Desulfobacula toluolica Tol2: one gene and its partner. The protein of the gene in region 2 binds, or shares a complex with, the protein of the main gene of each other region. Links are inferred from orthologs where the notes say so. Each region holds a gene or a part of one and is shown on either strand. Other genes may lie near its edges.

Region 1 (11,120 bases), 440 kb from region 2 along the record:
CAAATTCATAGTCTTTTCGGGAGCTGATGACAAATTTGATTTCATCTTGTTGGGTCAAAAAATTGATGTTTTCCGGCAAAAAACTATCTGATTCATTGCTGGAAGGGCATTTGATATCCATGATCTTTATGCAGTCCAAAGAGATGTTTTTAATGCTTTTGCTGCCGTTGGTCTCCAGAAGAACCTGATAGTTTTTATCTAAAAGTGCTGATATCAGGACGGGCGTGCCGTCCTGCAACAATGGTTCACCACCTGTGATTTCAACCAGGTTGCAATTATAGGACAGTGTTTTTTTCAGAATCTGGTCAATGGTCATGGGGTGAGATTCCGTGTTTGCATATTCCGTGTCACACCAGGAACAGGCAAGATTACATCCTGACAGCCTGATGAAAATGCAGGGCAGTCCGGTAAAGGAAGATTCGCCCTGAAGACTGTAAAAAATTTCGCAGATATTGAGCTGCAATTAAACCTCCCGGTAGGAAGACCCGCATCCGGGACTTTCAAATACCATTACTTTGGTGACGGTTATATGTTCTGTGTTCAGGTGCCGAGACAACTGTGTATACAAAAATTTTGCAACATTTTCAGATGTCGGATTCATGTTGCAAAATTCAGGCAGATCATTGAGAGTGGTATGATCAAGTTTGCTCAGCACATCCGTAACAGCGCTTTTGACATCCATGAAATCAATTCCCATTCCCAGATGGTCAAGCTTTGTACACTGAATATACGCCTCAACGATCCAGTTGTGGCCATGCATATTAGAGCAGTTACCATCATATCCTTTCAAAACATGGGCTGCGGCAAAATGATCTTTTACATAAATTTCATATACTCCCGGCATAATGTCTCCTTAAAATAAACCGTCCGGTTATTGCTATTCATATCCCAATAAACTTGGTTCTGAATCAAAATTGTCAAGGGGCAGGAAAGGCATTTGTCCTCAAAGAATTCGACAGGATAGATTTTGGTAGGGAAATATTGAGTGGTGCAGGTTATGTGTCATACAGATATACTGTTATGAATTTTTTTTCCTGTTTTATGAATTTTATGTAATACTTTTTTTATGGTTTCCATACATACAAGTGCTGATATTCAATTATAAGTGGTGATATTTAAATAAAATAAAATTATGATAATCGGGTGAACGGTTTGAATAGTGTGGATTAGCCTGAAAATTAAAATGGTTATGCTTATTCATAATTCATGGCACGGCATATGCTAATAAAATTCAAGAAGTCATCTTTAGCAGTCATAAAATAAATTGTTTAAAATGGAGGAAATTATGAACAAAAAGGTTATTATGGGTATTGTTGCAATTCTGATAACAGGTTTTTTGGTTCTCCCTGCCATGTCTAAGGGGTTAAAATGGGAAAATGGGGAAAAAGGTCCAAGCAAACAGGCTGGCAAGTCCAATATTGGACATTTGTATCTTTATGAGAAGGCTCCTGATCCTTATCTTACTCGTGAAGACCCCTGGCTGATTGTTGAAGGCGGTATGTGGGGAAAAATGAAATACAACCTGTCAGGTTCGACCTTTGACTTTGTCTTTAATGGTCATGGCCTCCCAATCGGACAGGAATACACTTTGATTTATTATCCTGATCCATGGCCGGGAACGGGTCTTATCTGTCTGGGATCCGGGATTGTAACTGAATGTGAAGAGGACTGTATTGAATATTACAGCAGTGGTAATATCCATATCAAAGGGTCTGTCGAAACAGGTACTTTGCCGATTGAAGCAGATGAAAATTTTGAAAACGGGGCCAAGATTTTTCTTGTTCCATCAAGTGATGTAAGCTGTGAAGAAAATAAGATGATTGGCTGGACCGAGGATGCCAACCTTTATGAAGGAGCCCTGATTACTTTTGATGACACAGATGAACAATAAAGTTAAATAATGAACCTATAGAACTCATTGCTTATCAGCAAACACCACTTTTATTGTTTTAAAAAGGCAGGGTCGTAATTGAATAGATGATCCTGCCTTTTTTTTTGTGGAGAAAACGTTCGGGCTTATTCACCAAAGGCCAATGATTGATTTAAAGACTGAAGGATCAAGAACCTGAAATAATATTTCTGGGGCTGTGAAGCGATTGTATACTATGGGGGTATTATGCTGGGAATCGGTTTGCAGGTTTTAAAAATAAAAAAAAAGCCCCTCTGTTTAGAGGGGCATTGTAATATCTGGTAGCGACGCAGAGATTTGAACTCCGGACCCTGCGGATATGAGCCGCATGCTCTGACCAACTGAGCTACGTCGCCAAAAAACCTGGAATAAATATCATGAATATGTTTTGATTGTCAATGTTTAATTTTTTAATTAACTGTTTTTATTTTTCAAACCCAGTTACTTTAACGGTGAAATTCTGTAGATTCTCAGGAAGATCGGAAAATACAACCATAAACGGAATACTGGCTCCGGGCTTTACATTGATGTTTGTGTCGTGTACTCCCTCTTTGACGGCAAGAAGCGTATTGATATCTGAAATATTGCCAGTTTTCAGCATCTCTTCTGTGATGATATTCCCGCAAAAGGCATTCTTTGTTTTTGCTTCCAGCTTGTCTTTTGTGATCAGCGCCCCTCGAATTTCAATATGGCTTAAGGCAACAGTTGAAGGATTTTCTACTCTTCCTGTAATGATAAACAGAGTGCCGGCAGTTGAATTGGTGATAAATCTTCCGTTAACGCTTTCTTGATTGGGAACAGGCTTGGCTTCCGGTATTTCAGGAGCCGGTTTTTTAAGCAATTGTTCAATATAAGGGAGTTTGATATCAGAGATATAGGGTATTTTATAGCCGGTCATGATGCCTGCAATATTGGCGCTTATAAACAAAAGGAAGATAAGCACTAATACGAGCGCGAATGCCCCAAGGGATTTTGTTTTTTGTTTTGTTTCTGACGGCTTGTCCATAATGGGTTCCGGTTCTTCGACAAGGACTGTTTTTACTCCCATAGTATCATCTGTTCCCATGGTTTCTTCATCCTTGATGGTTTCTTTAGCCCTTATGGCTTTTTTATCAAGGAAGTCATCTTCCGGTTCGGTTTCCTGCTCTAAGACATCATCGTATTCTGAAAAATCATCTTCCAGTGTTATTACAGGCGGCACCTCTTCTTCTTTTCCTGCATCTGTTTCTTCAAGCGAAAGGATGGAATCTTCCTGATCTGATTCAATCTGATCCGGTTCAATCTGGTCCGTTTCAATCCGGTCGGGTTCGGTTGCTATTTCAAAGTGGCTCTGCTCTGTTTCATCATCAAGGATATCTGGCGTTTCATTTTCAGAATCATCTTCAATATCGAACTCAAGTTCAAAGTCAGCTTCATCCAAAGTCAGTTCGTCTGTTTCATTTTCCATTTTCAAAACAGGTTCGCTGTTTGCCATGGCTAAAGAGGCAGGCCCGTCTTCGACCTTTTCATCTTTGACTGTTTCAAATTCAATACCGTCAAAGTCAATGCCGTCAAAGTCTTTTTCAGGGGAATCTTCAAAGTCGATACTTTCATCCCCAAAGTCTAAACGGCCTTCTCCCAACTCAAGTTCCTGGGATTGATCATCTTCAAACTCTAAATGGTTCTCATCTAATTCGAGTTTTTGGGATTGTTCGTCCTCAAATTCCAAAGGACCCTCATCAATTTCAAACTCTTGGAAGTCATCGTCCTCAAGCGCTAAATGGTTTTCTTCCAGCTCAAGTTCATAAGATTCATCGTCTTCAAAGTCTAAATTGCTCTCTTCCAATTCAAGATCCTGGGATTCATCGTCTTCATTCGATTCAAATTCAGTTTCTTCAAAGGAAAAGTCGTCATCGGTTTCCAGGTCTAACTCCTGCGGCTCAAAGTCTGTCCCCTCTATTTTCAGATCAGGACTTTCCATTGAAAGATCGGAATCATTTAAAGAAAAATCAATATCTTCGGTTTCAAAATCAGAAGTATCCTCAATGTTTTTTTCATCATCCGGGTCAAACTCAAGATTAAAATCCTGTGATTCTTCAGGTGCTTGTTCGGTTTCTGCGGGCAATGGATACGCAGTAAAAATATCTTTGCAAACACTGCAGCGAACTTTTGAACCGCCGGGTTTGACAAGAGAATCGTCAAGCTTGAAACTGGTTGAACACTTAGTACAGGTAATGATCATTGGAGTCCCCTTATTCCTATAGTTTCAGGTCATAGATGGCAGGAAGATTTCTGTATTTTTCATCATAGTCAAGTCCATATCCAACAATAAACCCTTTTTCAAGTGAAAAACATGAATAGTCAACAGCAATTTTTACTTCACGTCGTTCATGTTTGTCAATCAAAGCACAAATTTTAATGGATTTGGGATTTGATTTTTTTATGAATTCGGTTATTTTTAAGAGTGTGTTGCCTGTATCCATAATGTCTTCCACGAGCAGAATATCCCTGTTTTCAAGCTTTAAATCCGGCTGTTTTGTGAAAACGATCTGTCCGGTTGAAGAGGTTCCCGAATAAGAAGAAGCTCCTAAAAAGTCAATCTCATGGTCAATGGAAATCTGACGTGTCAAGTCTGCCAAAAAAACAAATGATCCTTTTAACACCCCGATTAGAACCAGATCTTTGTCTTTATAATCAATGGAGATTTTTTGTCCGATTTTTTTTAATTGCTTTTTTATCTCTTGTTCAGAGATTAAAAGAATAAATTCAGGCATGTTGTTATTCGTCATCCTGTTTTTTTAAGTTACAGTCCTGTTTTTTCCAGTTGTTGAATCAGTTTTTTTTGTTTTTCCGTAAGTTCTTTTGGGATGGTTATGTTAATCACAACAAAGAGATCACCGCAACCATCTCCTTTCATTTGGGGAATCCCGTGTTTTGGGATACGCATTTTTGACTTGTGGTTTGTTCCGGCAGGAACCTTAAGGTTGATAGCGGTTCCGTCAGGGGTCAAAACTTCTATGGTGTCTCCGAGTAATGCCTGGGTGAGTTTGACCTGCTTTGAAAGCAGAACATCATTTCCTTCAATGGTATATCCGTCTGAAGAAATTGGATTGGATTTAATATACAGATTTCCGGCAGGCCCGCCATGTGGACTTATTTCGCCTTTTCCGGCAAGTCTTATTTTTTTGCCCCGGGTCAGTCCCTTGGGGATTTTTACTTCTATGGCCTTGGCCGTACCACCCTGGTTGATTGTAATCGTTTTTTTTGTGCCGTTGATAATTTCATGGATGGTCAAGGGAATTTCATATTCAATATCTTTTCCCTTCATTTGAGCTTGCTGTTGTTGCCCAAAGCCTCCTCCTCCTCCCATATTTTGGAAAAACGGGTTGCCCCCCATGCCGGACCTTCTTTGCTGGCCGCCTCTTCCAAAGGCAGAAGAAAATCCGCCGCCCCTGGAGCCGCCAAACCCGAACTCTTTTAAAATATCACCCATATCAAAGTTCCTGAAAATATCTTCCTGGGAAAACCGTTGCTGGAAATCGGCTGATCCATAGGTGTCATACTGATTTCTTTTTTCAGGATCACTCAAGACAGCATATGCCTCACTGATTTTTTTGAATTTGTCTTCCAGTGCTTTATCACCTTCTGTCTTGTCGGGATGATATTTCAATGCAAGTTTCCGGTATGCTTTTTTTATCTCGGCTGCACTGGCTTTTTTATCAATACCTAGAATCGTGTAATAATCATCGGCCATTTATCAATCCTTTTGCGTTTTAATACAATTATTTTAATAATTTATGTCTATTATAGTAAGGGTAAAATGTTTCAAGTCAAGCATTGTTTTTTATTTTGAAATGCACAAATTGCAACCATTAATACTGATATGGCAGCCGGTGTCATCCCGTCAATCCTGGATGCCTGTCCTAAGGAATTGGGAAGAATTCGGCACAATTTTTCCCTGAGTTCATTGGAAAGGCCATGGGTTTTGGAATAATCAAAATTTTTGGGTACTTTTATTTTTTCCAGGTCTTTGTATTTTTTTATTTCATTGAGCTGCCTCTGGATATATCCTTCATATTTTATTTGGATTTCCACTTGTTGCTCAGTTCTTTTTAAAACAGGTTCCGGCAGCGGGCAGATTTCTTTTAAAGATGCATAATCAAGTTGCGCACGTTTTAAAAGCTGTTCGAGTTTTACCCCGGTTGTTATTGGGTTTGTGCTTTTGGCCTGCAAAAAATCATTCACTGTTTCAGTGGGTTTTACGATTGTTGTTTTAATTCGTTGAATTTCTTGTTTTGTCTGAGCTTGAATTTCTTTACAGAAATTTAAAGTGTCTTCATCTACAAGCCCCAGGTCATGTCCGATCTGCGACAACCGCAAATCCGCATTGTCTTCCCTGAGCAGCAACCTGTATTCCGCCCTGGAGGTAAACATTCTGTACGGTTCATTTGTTCCTCTGGTGACAAGGTCATCCACCATAACGCCCATATATCCTTGTGAGCGGTCCAGCAAAAAGGGTTCTCTTTGCTGGACAGTACAGGCAGCATTAATTCCCGCCCACAAACCTTGGGCACCTGCTTCTTCATATCCCGAAGTGCCGTTGATCTGTCCGGCTAAAAAAAGGCCTTTGATTTTTTTGGTTTCAAGGGCTGCGGATAATTCAAGGGGATTGACATAGTCATATTCAATGGCATAGGCCGGTCGCATAATTCTGGCGGCTTCAAGGCCTTTAACGGAACGGACAACCTTGTACTGGATCTCCAGCGGCAGGCTGTTGCCAAGTCCTGACGCATAAATTTCTTTTGAGTTTATGCCTTCGTATTCAAGGATAACGTGGTGAGATTCCCGGTCCGGAAATTTAACGATTTTATCTTCAAATGAAGGGCAGTACCTGGCAGACTTTCCTTTGATATGGCCCCCGTAAAGTGCCGAGTATTTCAGGTTTTGCCTGATAATTTCATGGGTTTTTTGATTTGTATTGCCCATGAAGCTTGGCAGCATGGGATTGGAAATGGTTGTTGTTGAAAAAGAGAACGGTTTGGGGGTGTCATCCGAGGCATGGATATTAAATTGGGAAAAATCAATACTGTCCGCATGAAGCCTTGGCGGAGTGCCGGTTTTCATTCTTCCCATGTTAAAATCAAGGTCGGAAAGATTTTGTGCAAGGCTGATAGACGAAAATTCTCCGGCCCTGCCTGCCTCTATTTTTGATGCGCCTATGTGAACCGTTCCTTTAAGAAAGGTTCCTGTTGCAATGACAATGGCCCGGGTGGTATATTCAAAACCGGTATGGTCAATAAGACCTGTTACGGTGTTGTTTTCAAGAACCATTTCCTGGGCCATGGCCTGCTTTAAATCAAGATTTTTTGTTTGTTCAATGGCTGCCTTCATGTTTCTTGAATACAGGGATTTATCATTTTGTGTTCTTGTTGAATGAACGGCAGGGCCTTTGCGTGTATTTAATGTCCGGTATTGAATGGCGGAAGAATCCGTTATTTTTGCCATTTGACCGCCAAGGGCATCAATTTCCTTAACCAGCTGTCCTTTTGCCATGCCGCCTATTGAAGGGCTGCAGGGCATGGACGCAATTTTGTCCATGTCAATGGTTAACAGCAGGGTGTCGCATCCCATGCGGGCAGAGGCAAGGGCAGCTTCACATCCGGCATGGCCGGCACCGATAACAATGACATCATATGCTTTAAAATTAAAATTCATAACCTCATAATATATAATCGCTTGAGGCTTTGGTCAATAACACGATTGAAAAAACAGGACATGTCCGCAATTTTATTTTTTGACATGAAAATCTTAAAAAACTTTACACAGCGAGTTTTATTGTTTGTCGTGGGCAAACCAAGGTGAAATAAAAGGTCTGCCCTTGGCAGTTATTATTGAAATTTGTTATGCTGCTATACATAAAAACAGAACACACCAAATCAGCAAAGGTTACAGCCGGGAATGAAAAAATTTATTGCAGTTTATATTGATCTTGAAAATGTGGCGGGAATTTTAGATCTGGACGTCATGATCCAGGATATTATTCTGGAAGAAAGCAAAGTAGATCCGGAAGAATATATTTTTGCGGTCAAGTTTGCCTGTGGACATACCCATTCTATAACAAAACTCAGGGATCAACTTATAGATTATAATTTTGAAATTAGAGAGGCGCCCCATGTGACCGGCAAGAAAAATCGTGCGGATCTGATTATCAGCCTGGACGCATTTGAAAAACTTTATCTTGAAAAGCCGTCAATTGACCGTTTTGTTTTTGTCACCCGTGATTCTGATTTTTCGGTTATCATGGATCTTTTGAGAAAATACGGCAAGGAGGTCTGGCTGATTACCCAGGAAGGCGATGAACAAAGGCCGATTTTTCGCAATTGTACGGATAACATTATCGTGATTCCCAGAAAAAAGACGTTGCCTCAAATGGACAAAGCAGGTTCTGTCAAACAAGATGCCGCACCAATAAAAAATAATATTCAGATACCTGAGAAGAATATTGAAACAGCTAAAGATAAAATTGCCAAAGAATTGTTTATGAAAGTTCTCGTGCGTCTTGAACCAAGTGAAAAACATTTGTTAAACGGCATTGCAAACAAAATGAGACAACTGGACAAATCATTTAAAATTCGAAATACCAGTTATAAAAAAATGACCACCCTTGCAAAAGAGTTTGAAAAAAAAGGCTGGTTTAAAACCAGGAAAAACAAAGACGGTCACCTTATGATTCAAGATTTGGAAGCAGAATGATAATAGCTCAAATAGAGACAATTGACGAAATTAAACCGATTTTTAGAGAATATTTAAAATATATGAGCCGGTTTTTTAAAATTGATAATTATGATTTGTGGTGTAAAGGCGCGCTGAAAAATTTACAACTCTATTTGATTAAAGAGGATCGGCATGTTTATCTTTTAAAGAAATCAGACGTTCTCATTGGTTTTGCCATGATCAATAAACATTTGCGGTTCAATACCAAAGGAGTTGCAGTTGCAGAGTTCTACATTAAAAAAGGTCATGAGAAAAAAGGGTATGGACGTAAACTTGCCGAACATGTGTTTGCACAATTGCCTGGTAACTGGGAGGTTGCAGTTACATTGAAAAACAGTTCAGCCCTGGCGTTTTGGGAACATGTGGTATCCTCTTACACCCATGGTAAATTTATAAAAAAAAGGAAGCCTTCCTTTAGCGGATACGGCTTCCTTTTCAATGTTTCAGGACAAAGCGCTTCTGTTCTTTAAGCGTTAAGTATTTTAGCAACCCCAAACAATTTAGAAGCCCTCAATAATATCCCGGTTCAAGTTTTTCAGGATCTGTTTGCACCATTTGACCGTGTTCGTGAAATCCGTCATGGTGGCAATTCCGTGGTGGGAATGAATGTATCGTACCGGGATGCCTAAGGTGATGGTGGGAACGCTTCTGTCATGAAGATTGATAACACCGGCATTGGTTCCGCCGCTTGACCGGACAGCCTCCTGAAACGGAATCTTGTTTTTTTCGGCAATATCAATGGCAAATTTGACAAACCGTGGATTTGCCAGCACGGACTTGTCCATATGGCGGATCTGGGGGCCTTTTCTCAATCCGGCCTGGATAAAATCATTGGTGTTGAAAGTGTCGTCTGCCGGTGTGCCTTCAAGCACAATGGCAACATCCGGGTTTGTTTTTTTTACTGAAATGTTTGCTCCCCTCAAGCCAAGTTCTTCCTGGGATGACAAAACTCCCACCACATCAACTGCCATATCATTTTGAACATGACTTTTCATGATTTCCAGAAGGGCTGCGCATCCTAGCCGGTCATCAAAGGCTTTGCCGAATATCAGGTCGTTTTCGCTGTCATAAGAAAACACCACATCAGGTACAACCGGTGCGCCGATTCTGATATTAAACTTTTCCGTCACTTCCTTTTTTGATGTGGCTCCTATGTCTATGACCATGCCGGCAATATTTACGGGTTTTTTTATTTCATCAGGTGTCATGAAATGTGTGGGTTTGGAGGCAACAACTCCTTTTATCCATTTGCCTTTGGTGTTTCGGATTTTAACGGCATGAGCACTAATGCTCTGGGGATTCCAGCCGCCCAGGGGCAAAAATTTGAGAGTCCCGCTGGTGTTGACGGACTGTATCATAAACCCGACTTCATCGGAGTGGGCATCCAGCATGACTTTTGGAAGGTTTTTTTGGGAAGCTATACATTCGCAAGCGGTGCGATGGATAAAAAGATTCCTTATCCGGTCTTCCTCAAGAGAAAAGGCCGGTCCCATATATTTTCCTGCCGCATGGATGACCTCATCTTCAAACCCGGAAACGCCCGGGGCATTTGAAAGTTGTTCGATTATTTCAACTGAATTCAATGTTCTCTCCAATAGCTGTTTGTTCTATGTTTGTATTCATATGTTTTCCGGTTTATCAGCTTGTGTTGCAATATGTCAATCAGATTGGGCTGGTCCATGGTTTGCCGGCAGTTTTATTAACGTTGCTTTCAAATGTCAGCTCAGGGCTTATTGGATTATCTGTTCCAGATTTCCATGGGTTGAATCGGATATTCTCAGGCAAGCAGTTGGGGCATTCAAATACAACAGGGTCATAGCCTGCTTCTTACCATATATATATGGCTTTATTCGGGTGTTTTAAAATGGTTTGTTGAATATTTCTAATAAGATAGATTTCTTTAAAAGAATACATTGACATGAGAAATATTATTATATACGTTACAGCGTACATAATAAGTCAGTAAACGTCATGAGTATAAAGCAAAACTTAAATCAGAGGAGGAAAAAAATCTATAAATGAAAATTGTAAAAAAATCGGCGTGCATGATTGCCTGTTGTGCCATCATCTCAATGATAACTTGCACGGTTGCCGTTGCCGAACAGAGTACATCCCTGTATAGCACTGTTTTAGGACCGGGAAATATGGAGTTGGGGATCAATCAGCGTTTTAGATATGAATATCTGGACGAGTATAACATAAAAAAATTTGGAACAGGTCATGACGACAATGTTCTTTTGAGCCGGACACAATTGTACTTGAAATATGAAATTCCACATGGCCCGTCCTTTTTTCTTCAGGGACAGGATTCGCGTTTTTGGTTTTCCGATGACATTAACAAGGATGATTATATTCAGCAATGTCCTTATTATAACGACTTTGATCTGCGGCAGGCATACATTGAATGGAGAAAAATTGCAAATACTGCGTTGGGCTTCAAGGCCGGGCGGCAAACAAT
Region 2 (11,154 bases):
CCAAAAGTAGACCCGTCTGATCCTTTGGAGAAAACCATATCCATAATTTTTGCATTGGTAATAAACACGGACAGGGGAACAAGACCTCCGGATAATGCTTTTCCAAGAATCACCCCGTCAGGAACAATGTTTTCATGTTCAAAGGCAAATTTTTTCCCTGTTCTCCCCAGACCAACCTGGATTTCATCACAGATCAGCAGAAGATCATGGTCGTCGGCCAGCTGTCGAAGCCCTTTGAGAAAGCCTTCAGGCGGTATTCTCATTCCTCCTTCTCCTTGCATGGGCTCCACAAGGATGCCGCATGTGTTGGGTGTGATGGCTTTTTTGACCTGTTCAAGGTTGCCGAATTCAACGGATACAAACCCGGGGATCAAAGGCCCAAAGCCATGTTTGTATTTTGGGGTGGATGAAAAAGAAACAACGCAAATGGTTCTGCCGTGAAAATTGCCGTCAAACACAATGATCTGCTGTTTTCCGTCTTCAATTCCTTTGTGCTTGAATCCAAAATACCGCATGGTTTTTATGGCCGTTTCAACGGATTCAACCCCGCCGTTTTTGGGCAGCACTTTGTTTCCGTGATTACCAAACCTGGGTGCCATCTGGGGAGCAAAGCTGGCAGCCTTGGACAGAAAAATTCCCAGCGGGTCAGTAAATACGACATTGGACAATACCGAAGCATAATTTCCAGTCAACGCATCCATGACCGCTCGAGTAATAACGGGGTGATGGTGACCCGGATTTGCCGCAGAATAAGCAGCCAGACAATCCAGGTATTTATTGCCTTTTTCATCGGTCAGCCAGCATCCTTTTGCCTGCCTGACAACCAGACCGATCCTGTCATAATGGTGGGCACCATAATTTTCTTCCAATTTAAAAATGGTGTTGTCATTCTCGGTGGAGAATCCGTTGAAATGATGAATTTTTCTTATTGCAGTCATACGACACCTCCTCTAATTATCCGATTTTATGATCTCGTAAATTCGTTGTTCGTCGTGTGTCAGTTCCTGGTGCCGGTCTATCATTTTTTCCAGAAAGCTGTGGTAGAAATCATGGCGCAGACTGTCCCGGTTTGCCAGGATAACCCATTGATTTTTTGTCCAGTTGATGGGGGATTGATCTTCATTGCCGGTTTCAAATATACCCACAAGGGCTTGTTTTTTATCGATGATCACATCTATGGATCGTCCGCCAATGGTCTGCTGTAACTGATCGCAATCCGGGTGCATCACCTGCACATCAAATTTTTTTTCAATCCTGCCCATGGCAATATAGCGAATATTTACACCTCGTTTGTCTGCATCCGTCAAATATCTGCCCAGGTGCAGGTCTGCCTCGGGAAACAATCTGACATAAATTTCCTGTTTCGCCTCTTTGATCATTTCCATGGCTTTTTCCATGACCGCGTCATACCCGGTAAGGGTCCAGACATATTCAACAGCATTCTTTTGGCAGGCCTTTGCGATCTGCTCTTCAAATGCTTTGATGCTTGTGTTAAATTTTTTTTTCAGCTGTCTGATCAATTCATCCGGAGGCAGGGGTGCATATTGGCCGGCATTGATGTTCATCACATAACCCTTGGAAATCAGGCTGCGCAACACATCATATATCCTTGATCTGGCAATCCCTGATTGCTTGCTCAACTGGGACCCGTTCACCGGGTGATGGCTTACCAGGGCCATATAACAGGCGGCTTCATATTGTGAAAATCCAAGATCTTTTAGATTTGAAAAGGATTCCATTTTATCCTCCAAAATGTTGCTACCCTAATAGCAACATAACTGTAACCCCAAGAATTGTCAATAGTTACGCTTCAAATGCCCGGTGAAAAAAATTATCCCTTTGACACCGGGTTTTGAATCAGGTAAATAGTTTAAAAAAATGAACATCTTAAATCTTATCCAAAAACAGGAGAATATAAATGGCGGGTCTTAATAAAGTGATGCTCATAGGGAACCTTGGCCGGGACCCTGAAATAAGGTATTCCCAGCAAGGATTGGCAGTCGTGAATTTTTCCCTTGCCACAAGCGAACAATGGACAGATAAAAACACCGGTGACAGACAGGTAAAAACAGAATGGCATCGCATTGTAGCCTTTGGCAAACCAGCTGAAACTCTTGAAAAATACCTGTCAAAAGGCAGTCAGGTTTATATTGAAGGCAGACTTCAGACACGGAACTATGAAAAAGACGGTCAAACCCATTATACTACAGAAATCGTGGTATCCAATTTTCAATTCCTTGGCGGCAGACAGGATAACCAGTTCGGTGGCGGAGGATTCCAAGGCGGTGGCGGCCAGCAGGGCGGCGGATATCAAGGCGGTGGAGGACAGCAAGGCGGTGGAGGATTCCAGGGAGGTGGCGGTTATCAGAAACCAGATTCCGGAAGCGACAGCAATTTCCAGGGTACAACAAGCCCGGGCATGACCGGCGGACAGCAGCCTATTCCTGATGATGATATTCCTTTTTAACCGTTTTGAAAATTTTGTTATTCTAAAAATAAAAAAGCCTCATGGTTGACCAATCGTCTACCATGAGGCTTTTGTTTAAAATGGTTCTAATCAGCCAAGCTGTTCTCTCATTGTAATATCATGCTTCATTTCCCGAAGCGGTTTTTTTACGGGCTTTTTTGCCTGTTCATCAAAATGACTTGCCACACAAACCTTTCTTAACTTTTCAAGGTTGTTTCCCAGCGCCTGTCTTTCTGACGGGGATAAATCTTTAATGCAACTATTATAATTTTGCTGACTTTTTCTTTTTGCTTTAAACTCCTGGTGCCTTCTCAGTGATCTTTCTTTCATAATACCGGCTCCTTTGTTTATAATAGTTTAAAAAATAATTTCCCAATACACACCTTTTAATTTGCATTCTTTTAATTTGCATGAAAGATGTGACACCCTTAACCTGAAAAAAAGAATAAACATTTAAAAAGAGTTTGGCAATCCTAAAATTATTTTCTTGGATGTTCTTTTCGCCACTGCTTGGGACTTTTATAGGAAGCCTTTTGTATCCACATCCCTTTTCGGGACTGCCTGGCCTTTGATTCTTCGGTTATATAGGCTTGGAAATCAAGATTTTTAGGCCGTCTGCCTTTATATACTTCGGCCAGCCCGGCCCTTACCATCGCGATATTTACATTTTTATTGCCGATAAAAACTTCTGCCAGTTGCCTGTTATATCCGCCGATACCGTAACTTTTAAGGGTGATGTTTTTATTGTCCACCAAACCTGCCAGATACTGCTTTGCTTTTTGGCTGAAAGGCTGGCTTTTTTGACCTTTGAATCCGATTTCCGGAGAATCTATTCCTACCAGCCGTATCTTGAAAATCAAATCAAGCCCGCTAACCTTTATGGTATCCCCGTCAAAGACCTTTAATACCTTAAATACCTGATGGTTATTTTTTACGGCTGTCAATTTTTGAAGAACGGCACGGCTTTCCGTCAGTTCTTCAACTGCTTCATCCAACGGAGCGGTTGTGTTGCTGAAATGCTTGGTACCGTTTTCATCGGTCCAAAAATAGATATTTCCGTACAAAAACAGGCTTAAAAAAAGAAGAAGAAAAACTTTAACAAAAGTTTTTATCATACAATTTGGTTTATCACCTTTTTTTTATCCACACAAACCCGGACCACTGTTTGTCATGTTTTTGCCAGGCAAGCTCAAATCCTTTTGCCGAATAGCAGGCGATAAGGGCTTGTGTTTCCCATTCGCGCACACCAGACAGAATGGCAATGCCATGATCTGTCAAGCTATCCCAAATCATATCAGACAAAGTTTTCAGCGTGGGAAATCTTAAATTGGCGCAAATGATGGAAACCGGAGAATTGCACTCTTTCATAGTGTCTTCAACGACGTTGATTTGTTTTGTCAGATGATTTAATGCAATATTTTTTTTAGCTTCATTAATGGACACCGGATCAATTTCATAAGCATTGCAGGCGGCAAGCCCTGAAAGGCACATTGCCATGGCCAGCACACCGGAACCGGTTCCGATGTCCGCGCCGACAAGGCCTGGTTTAAGATGAATCAGTTGTTGTTCAAAAAAACAGAACTCTATTGCGGCAAGACAAAGTTGTGTGGTGGGATGCTGGCCGGCTCCGAAAGAGATGCCCGGCTCAATAGTAATGTCTATATCGGTCGGGGTGGATTGTGTCTCAAATCCAGGGGGTGTGAGAACAAAATGCCTTGTAATGCGGACCGGCTTTAGAAAACTTTTTTCCACATAGGTGGACCCGTAAAGATAATGATAAGACAGCTCCTGTTCATCAATGAGCTGCCTCACTATCTTTTTGGCTGCTGAAGATGTGATCAAAACCCTGGACTTGATTTCTCTGATAAGCGCTTGAGGGGTCAGCCTGACATCGGATTGATAAAGAATATTTAAAATTGTTTCTTTATCCACTTGCATATCATGCATATCAGAGGGAATCATGACCTTCTTTTTTTAACAATTCTTCATACCAGCGGGCAAATTCAAACATCCCCAGTATTCTTTCTTCACTATTGATAATACCCAGGCACATTTCAAAAGCACCCTGGGCAAAGGTATTTGAGTATTCATCATGATCAATCTGGGTCAAAAACTCCCGGATAAGAACCTGGCTGGTTCGCTTGGTTTTATCTTTCCGGATCTCAATGGGATCTTTGGGTTCCTGAAAAGGATTCCATGCTTCATATCCTTTTTTAAGGATCTGCTTCTGGCCTCTTTTGCCCATGGCATCAAAAATGCCTTTTTTCTTTTCTTCAATCTGTTCGGGGGTAAATTCATCCATTTTTTTTGACTCCCATTTTTCTGATTCCCAGGTATTCTTCATTAAAATCCGTAACCATGGCCATTGAAACAGGGATCAGCATTTCATGCATTTTTATTTTTTCAGAATTGATGGCTTGCACCAATTGGGCTGACAGCAGCTGGAGCTGGGTATAAATTTTGTCCATATTCAATGTGGGGTAAGGCTGTCCCTGGTTAAAATTTGTCCGACCGCAGATATGGCTGACACCTGCCGTGGATGTGGGAATACCATAAACCCTGCAGGTAATCGGCCTGTTTTCATACAGAACACACAGATTGTCCTGGCCCAGAAGGGGACATCTGACCCGTTCCTGGGACATTTTTCCGACAATTTCCAATTGATCTGCACCATTTTTGACTGCCTTAAAGGCATCCCGTTTCATCTTTGTAAGCACCCTGTCCGTCTTGTCCGCAGTTTCAATGAGATCATTTTTTTCTTTGCCACTGAATTTATTTAAAAATTTATTTTTCAAATAAAGCGCTTCGATAAGGGTGAGATCAAAAATTGCATAGCAGCAGTCACTGCATTTTTCCCTGCAGAACACTTCTTTGGGGTATTCGTTTTTCACACGGGCAAACACTGCATCCACCATCTGGACAAGTGCTTCATATTTTACAAAGTGTTCGTTTAAATCTAATGCCATAATGTTTATCCTTTATTCAGTGCCAACCAAAAACCGCCAATTTTACCGACAATTGCAGTGGAATTAAATCTTCATAGTTTTTTAGTCATACACTATTTTCCAATGCAAAAATTACTGAAAATATTGTCTAATATATCTAAAGACGCGGTTTCGCCTGTAATTGTTCCAAGAAAATCAATACTGCTTTTAACATCAATTGCCAGTATTTCCTCTTCTAATTTATTTGCCAGTCCTGTTTTTACCGCCTCAAGACTTGCAACCGTCTGTTCAAGGGCTTTTTTATGCCGTAAATTCGGAATGACCGATGATTTTTCCATATCCAGATGGCCAATACTGATGGTCACAATTTTTTGTTTTAACTTATTAATCCCTTTGTTTAAGAGGGCTGAAATTTCAATTGTCGGGATGTGCCGGTATTTTTCAGAAAGACTCGGCAGATTGCCTTTGTCCAGGTCAATTTTATTGATCACAAAAATAACTTTTTTGCCGGCTTGATTTTCCAAAGGAACCATTTTTTCAAATTCCCTGTCGGAAAAAACAGTGTCGGGTTCTTTCATGAACAATACGATATCCGATGCGATAATATGATCTTTTGCCTTTTCAATGCCGATAATCTCGACCAGGTCATCGGTCTGGTGAATCCCTGCCGTATCTGCAATAACAAAGGGTATTCCCTCGATATTCAGCCCCTCTTCAATGGGGTCCCTTGTGGTTCCGGGGATGGCCGTGACAATGGAGCGGTCCTGTGCAAGCAGCCGGTTCATCAGACTTGATTTCCCCACATTTGGGGCGCCGCAGATGGCGATCCGGATACCATCCTTTAAAAAGCAGGCATCCTCATGCTGCCGGATAAACTCACGGCAGGTTTTAAGCACATCATCCACCAGTTCCATCTCTTTTTGGGATGGTTCAAACGGGTCAACATCATCGGGAAAATCAATATTGACTTCAAGCAAAGACAAAAACTGAATCAGTTTTTGTCTTAACTCCTGGATACTGCTTTTTAATGTTCCAAGATTCTGAGACGCTGCAAATTTAAGTGCATTGACAGATTTCGCATTAATGATATCCGCCACTGCCTCGGCCTGGGTCAGATCAATTCTCTGGTTTAAAAAAGCTCGTTTTGTAAATTCTCCGGGTTCGGAAAGCCGTGCGCCACAAGAAAGTATCTCATCGAGAATGGTACGCAAGACAATTGTTCCTGCATGGGCCTGAATTTCCACAACATCTTCAGCCGTATAAGAGGACGGTGCCTTCATGGGAATCAATAAAACCTCATCAATCACGGATATGTTTTTCCGGTCAAAAACATATCCGTGATAAACCTTATGAGATTCTAACTTCTTACACCCTTTGGGCCAGTGTTTTGTTGTTGAAAAAAGCACTGCTGCGATATCAAAGGCTTTTGGTCCCGAAATCCTTATAACACCAATCCCGCCGCTTCCATAGGGAGTTGCTATTGCGGCAATTGTATCCGTCATGGCATGTTATCTTTTAAACCGTCTCTTTCCTCTGAAACTGTTTTTTTTTTTTGGAAAAATCACAAGTCTTCTGTAATATCCGTCACCCATGCTTTGAGTTCTGACACTGGCATCATCTTTTAAGGCCAGATGGACAATCCGCCTGTCCTGGGCGCTCATCTGGTTGATGGTTGCCGGACGGCCCGTCTTTTTTGCCTTGTCCGCCATTTTATATGCCAGGTGCCGGAGATTGGATTTGCGAGTTTCCATATAACCTTCAATATCCACCTTGACCCTGACCCTGGCGTCACTTTTCCGGTTGATGATTTTATCGGTTAAAAACTGCATGGCATCAAGGGTTTGGCCTTTTCTGCCGATCAGGATACCGGCATTTCCGCCTTCAATCTTAAGGGTCAGCCTGTCCTGATCTGTATTGGCACTGACAGTGGCATCATCCGTGATCAAATCGGCCATTTTCTGTACCGCCTCAATACCGATCGCAATAGAGTCCTCAGACACGTCAACCGGATCTGGTGTGTCATAAGACTTGAATTCTTTTTTCTGAAAATTTTCACTTTTTGGTTCTTCTATACGGGGTTCTTCGGTTTTGGGTTTTTCAATTCGGGTCTCTTCCAGACGGGTATCTTCACCAAAAGCTTCATCCACAATGGATCTGATTCCTTCCATCTCCGCTTCATCTGATTTATCAGTATCCATATTCGGAAGAACGACTCGGATTCGGGCATCTTTTCTGCCGACAATTCCAAAGATTCCTGAAGAACCTTCTGAAATCACGTCATATTTCAATTCCTTCTTGGAAAGCATCAATTCTGCACAGGCATTTTTAATAGCGACATCTACATCTTTCCCGCTGAATTCCTGAGTTTGTGTCATTTTACCTCCTGCTTACAAAAATTTCTTTTGAATATAATACTGCTGTCCCATGGATATGATGTTGTTTACAAACATATACAGAACCAATCCTGCCGGGAAATTGATGAATAATACAGTCATGAATATCGGCATTAACATCATCATTTTGGCCTGCATGGGATCACCTGCAGTTGGAGTCATTTTCTGTTGCAATAAAAAGGATGCACCCATTAAAAGTGTCAGCATTGGAATACCATAGGGTTCCTGCATCATGGGAATTGCAAAATTAAAGTCAAACAGCCTGTCCGGGGCGGACAAATCAGATATCCATCCGATAAAAGGTGCATGCCGCAACTCAATTGCCTGGTAAAGCATCCTGTAAAGAGCAAAGAAAATAGGCATTTGAACCAGTAAGGGCAGACACCCGCTTGCCGGGTTGACTTTATAGGTTTTGTAAAGCCCCATGACTTCCTGGTTCATCCTCTGTTTATCATTTTTATATTTTTCCCGAATTTCCATCATCAACGGCTGAACTTTTTTCATCTCGTTCATTGATTTGTAACTTTTTGTACCAAGGGGCCAGAAAATCAATTTAATTAAAACCGTTAAAAGGATAATAGCCACGCCATAATTTGGAATCACCTTGTGGATCATATTCATGGTGATCAAAAGTGGTTTGGCAATCACATTAAAAAATCCAAAATTAATGGCATTTTTAAGACTGGTGTCATATTGGCTTAACACCTGCTGGCTTTTCGGGCCCATGTAGAGACTAAACGAATAATTTGCCTGCTTGCCCGGGTCAAGCCGATCCATTTTTTGGATAAAATTAGCGGCAACCCGTTCATTTGCATAGGACAACAAAAATTTTGTATCATTCATGGGGCTGTTATCAATTTTTTTAGGCATGATAACCGTCATGAAGTAGCGTTCCATATAACCTGACCAGTCAATTTTTCCGCTATAAGTGTTTTTTTCTTTGATATCATCAACGTCAATATCAGTATACTCATTATCAACAAACACCACCGGCCCTTCAAACGCAAACCTGGATCTTTTCTTGACTTCCTCATTAAAAATTCCAGGAGTGTTAATCACAAGAGAATCGTTTAACGGCATGTCTGATCCGTTTTGAAAAACGATGTCGCAATCAATCATGTAAGAATCGGCATTAAAGGTGAAAATCTTTTTCACCACCATTCCCCGGTCGGTCCTGAAGGCAAAGTCAATGGTTTTTTTACCTTGAACAACAGAGTTATCAGTTGCGTCTGTTTTTGCGGTATAGACAGCATTTTTTAATCCGGGAAGGGACTGTCCTTCAAGATCAAGCAGCAAGGTTCCGGATAAAAGTTGTTCCGGCACCAATTGCTTTAAGAGAGAGTCTTTTTTGTTTGTTTCTTTATAATTTTTCAGTTCAAAACTTTTAACGGCAGCGCCATGTTCGGAAATGGCAATATTATAAAGCGGGGTGGATACAAATATGGTTCTATATTTTTTTTCCGGGCGGTAGACCGGGTCAGAAAGCTCGCCGGTTCCGGCTCTATAATCGGAAACATTAGGGGTGTTTTCCTGAACCTTTGGCTGGTCTGCATTCTGTGTTTGAACGTCCTTAGGAAGACTATTCGGGTCCGGCGGGGTTACAAAAAACATTTGATACCCGATAAGAACCACAACTGACAGCACGACAGCTAATAATAACCGCTTTTGTTCATCCATTTTCTCTCCTAAACCTAAAATAAGTTGTAACGGCACGTCACTTTAAAATAGAAGAGGAAATGAGTCGGGCATCTGGATAAATTATGGAACCGGATCAAACCCTCCTGCATGGAATGGATGACAACGCAGAACTCTTTTAACGGCAAGAGCTGTGCCTTTAAGGCTGCCGTATTTTTCAATCGCCTCAAGGGCATATGCCGAACAGCTCGGATAATAACGGCAATTTGCCCCGGTTAACGGTGATATAAAATATTGATAAAATTTAATAAATATTATTAATAGCGGTTTCATTACTTAATTTACTGCAGCTATTTTTGTAAAAAGTTTATCAAGCTTCTCAATAATCTGCCTGTTGGATAGCGTAGTCAGACCCTTCCTTGCAATGATGTTTATATCATCCGGTCCTGAAATATTCTCTTTATTGTGCCTGAAATATTCTCTAATAATTCTTTTTATCCTGTTACGCTCTACTGCATTTCCTACTTTTTTCGATACTGTAATGCCAATTCGATTGTTTAGAGCTGTTCCTTTAAGTACAAGTGCTAAAAAGCAGTCTGTATGTACTTTTTTCCCTTGTTTCGAAAGTGTTAAAAATTGAGCTCTCTTCAGGAGCCTAACCTTTTTTGGCAAACAAAAGTTACTCAATAAATCCCTTTACTAAACGGTAAGTTTCTTTCTTCCCTTAGCTCTTCTTGCATTAATTACTCGTCTGCCGCTGGGTGTAGACATTCTTTTACGAAATCCGTGTTTTCGAGTTCTTTTCCTGTTGCTTGGTTGAAATGTTCGTTTCATAAATCAACAATCCTTAACTTTTCTTATTTTAACCATTATTATTACAAACCACCATAAACATGGGATATTAACGTTTTTTAAAAAAAATGTCAAGAATGAACCCGGGCCAATTATATGATTAACCCTATATTTATTTTACCAGGGACTCGAATATATGGTATTCTTCTATGTGGTAATGAGGCTCCGGGTATATGGCGATGGGCTTTGAAAATTGTTTTTCCAGGGATGAAATCAGATGTTTTTCCCTGCCATGAAGCAACTGGGCGATGTCAGGATGTACTTTTACAGTAAAGCGGTTGCCCATCATATCACCGGCTTCACTGACAAGATCTCTGTAAATTTTATGGCATATGGATTTTCCCGATAAAAGGTGTCCGTCTCCATTACAATAAAAACAGGGTTCGCAAAGAGTTCTGGTCAGATTCCGCCGTATTCTTTTGCGGGTCATCTGCACAAGGCCAAGTTCTGTTAATGGCAAAATATTTGTCTGGCTCTTGTCTTTTTTCATGGCTTCATTCATATGTGCCATGACCTTGTCCTTGTGCTGCTCTTTTTTCATATCAATAAAATCAATAATAATGATTCCGCCGATATTTCGAAGCCGCACCTGGTAGGCAATCTCTTTTACAGCCTCAAGGTTGGTTTTAAGGATGGTCTCATCAAAATTGTGCTTTCCCACATACCTGCCGGTATTCACGTCAATGGCCACCAGGGCTTCTGTCTGCTCAATCACGATATATCCGCCGGACTTGAGCCACACTTTTTTTTTTAATGCCCTTGCCACATCTCCTTCAATATTATAGGCATCAAAAACAGATTCTCTTCCCTGGTAAAGCTCTACAGATAATTTTACATCCGGCATAAGACGTTCTAAAAATTT

What was found.
Region 1: the proteins of mnmE (region 2) and mnmG are in contact, whole or in part, in a solved structure (PDB 9HIP), measured with the Escherichia coli proteins. The link is inferred for Desulfobacula toluolica Tol2 from one-to-one orthologs.

What each region holds. Positions count from the first base shown.
Region 1 is NC_018645.1:4,388,810-4,399,929, reverse strand. What follows is about bases 5,159-8,104. They hold mnmG (tRNA uridine-5-carboxymethylaminomethyl(34) synthesis enzyme MnmG), read right to left. Parts: upstream 7,604-8,104; coding sequence 5,714-7,603; downstream 5,159-5,713. Other genes in these bases: TOL2_RS19960 (NYN domain-containing protein), read left to right, coding at 7,847-8,104; TOL2_RS19970 (DnaJ C-terminal domain-containing protein), read right to left, coding at 5,159-5,642. Outside these bases: TOL2_RS20000 (7-carboxy-7-deazaguanine synthase QueE), read right to left, coding at 1-463; 6-carboxytetrahydropterin synthase QueD, read right to left, coding at 464-844; TOL2_RS19990 (hypothetical protein), read left to right, coding at 1,286-1,891; TOL2_RS19980 (zinc-ribbon domain-containing protein), read right to left, coding at 2,334-4,130; hpt (hypoxanthine phosphoribosyltransferase), read right to left, coding at 4,147-4,662; more of TOL2_RS19970, read right to left, coding at 4,692-5,158; more of TOL2_RS19960, read left to right, coding at 8,105-8,641; TOL2_RS19955 (GNAT family N-acetyltransferase), read left to right, coding at 8,638-9,132; TOL2_RS19950 (M42 family metallopeptidase), read right to left, coding at 9,163-10,245; TOL2_RS19940 (alginate export family protein), read left to right, coding at 10,681-11,120. UniProt on the Escherichia coli protein: NAD-binding protein involved in the addition of a carboxymethylaminomethyl (cmnm) group at the wobble position (U34) of certain tRNAs, forming tRNA-cmnm(5)s(2)U34.
Region 2 is NC_018645.1:4,831,851-4,843,004, reverse strand. The notes cover bases 4,721-7,700. They hold mnmE (tRNA uridine-5-carboxymethylaminomethyl(34) synthesis GTPase MnmE), read right to left. Parts: upstream 6,915-7,700; coding sequence 5,526-6,914; downstream 4,721-5,525. Other genes in these bases: jag (RNA-binding cell elongation regulator Jag/EloR), read right to left, coding at 6,921-7,700; TOL2_RS21805 (YkgJ family cysteine cluster protein), read right to left, coding at 4,762-5,433; TOL2_RS21810 (hypothetical protein), read right to left, coding at 4,721-4,769. Also shown: TOL2_RS21840 (aspartate aminotransferase family protein), read right to left, coding at 1-938; TOL2_RS21835 (TrmB family transcriptional regulator), read right to left, coding at 951-1,739; TOL2_RS21830 (single-stranded DNA-binding protein), read left to right, coding at 1,919-2,467; TOL2_RS21825 (hypothetical protein), read right to left, coding at 2,558-2,797; TOL2_RS21820 (thermonuclease family protein), read right to left, coding at 2,947-3,582; TOL2_RS21815 (50S ribosomal protein L11 methyltransferase), read right to left, coding at 3,596-4,429; more of TOL2_RS21810, read right to left, coding at 4,416-4,720; more of jag, read right to left, coding at 7,701-7,787; membrane protein insertase YidC, read right to left, coding at 7,800-9,482; membrane protein insertion efficiency factor YidD, read right to left, coding at 9,564-9,773; rnpA (ribonuclease P protein component), read right to left, coding at 9,777-10,112; rpmH (50S ribosomal protein L34), read right to left, coding at 10,140-10,274; TOL2_RS21775 (Rne/Rng family ribonuclease), read right to left, coding at 10,405-11,154. UniProt on the Escherichia coli protein: Exhibits a very high intrinsic GTPase hydrolysis rate. Involved in the addition of a carboxymethylaminomethyl (cmnm) group at the wobble position (U34) of certain tRNAs, forming tRNA-cmnm(5)s(2)U34.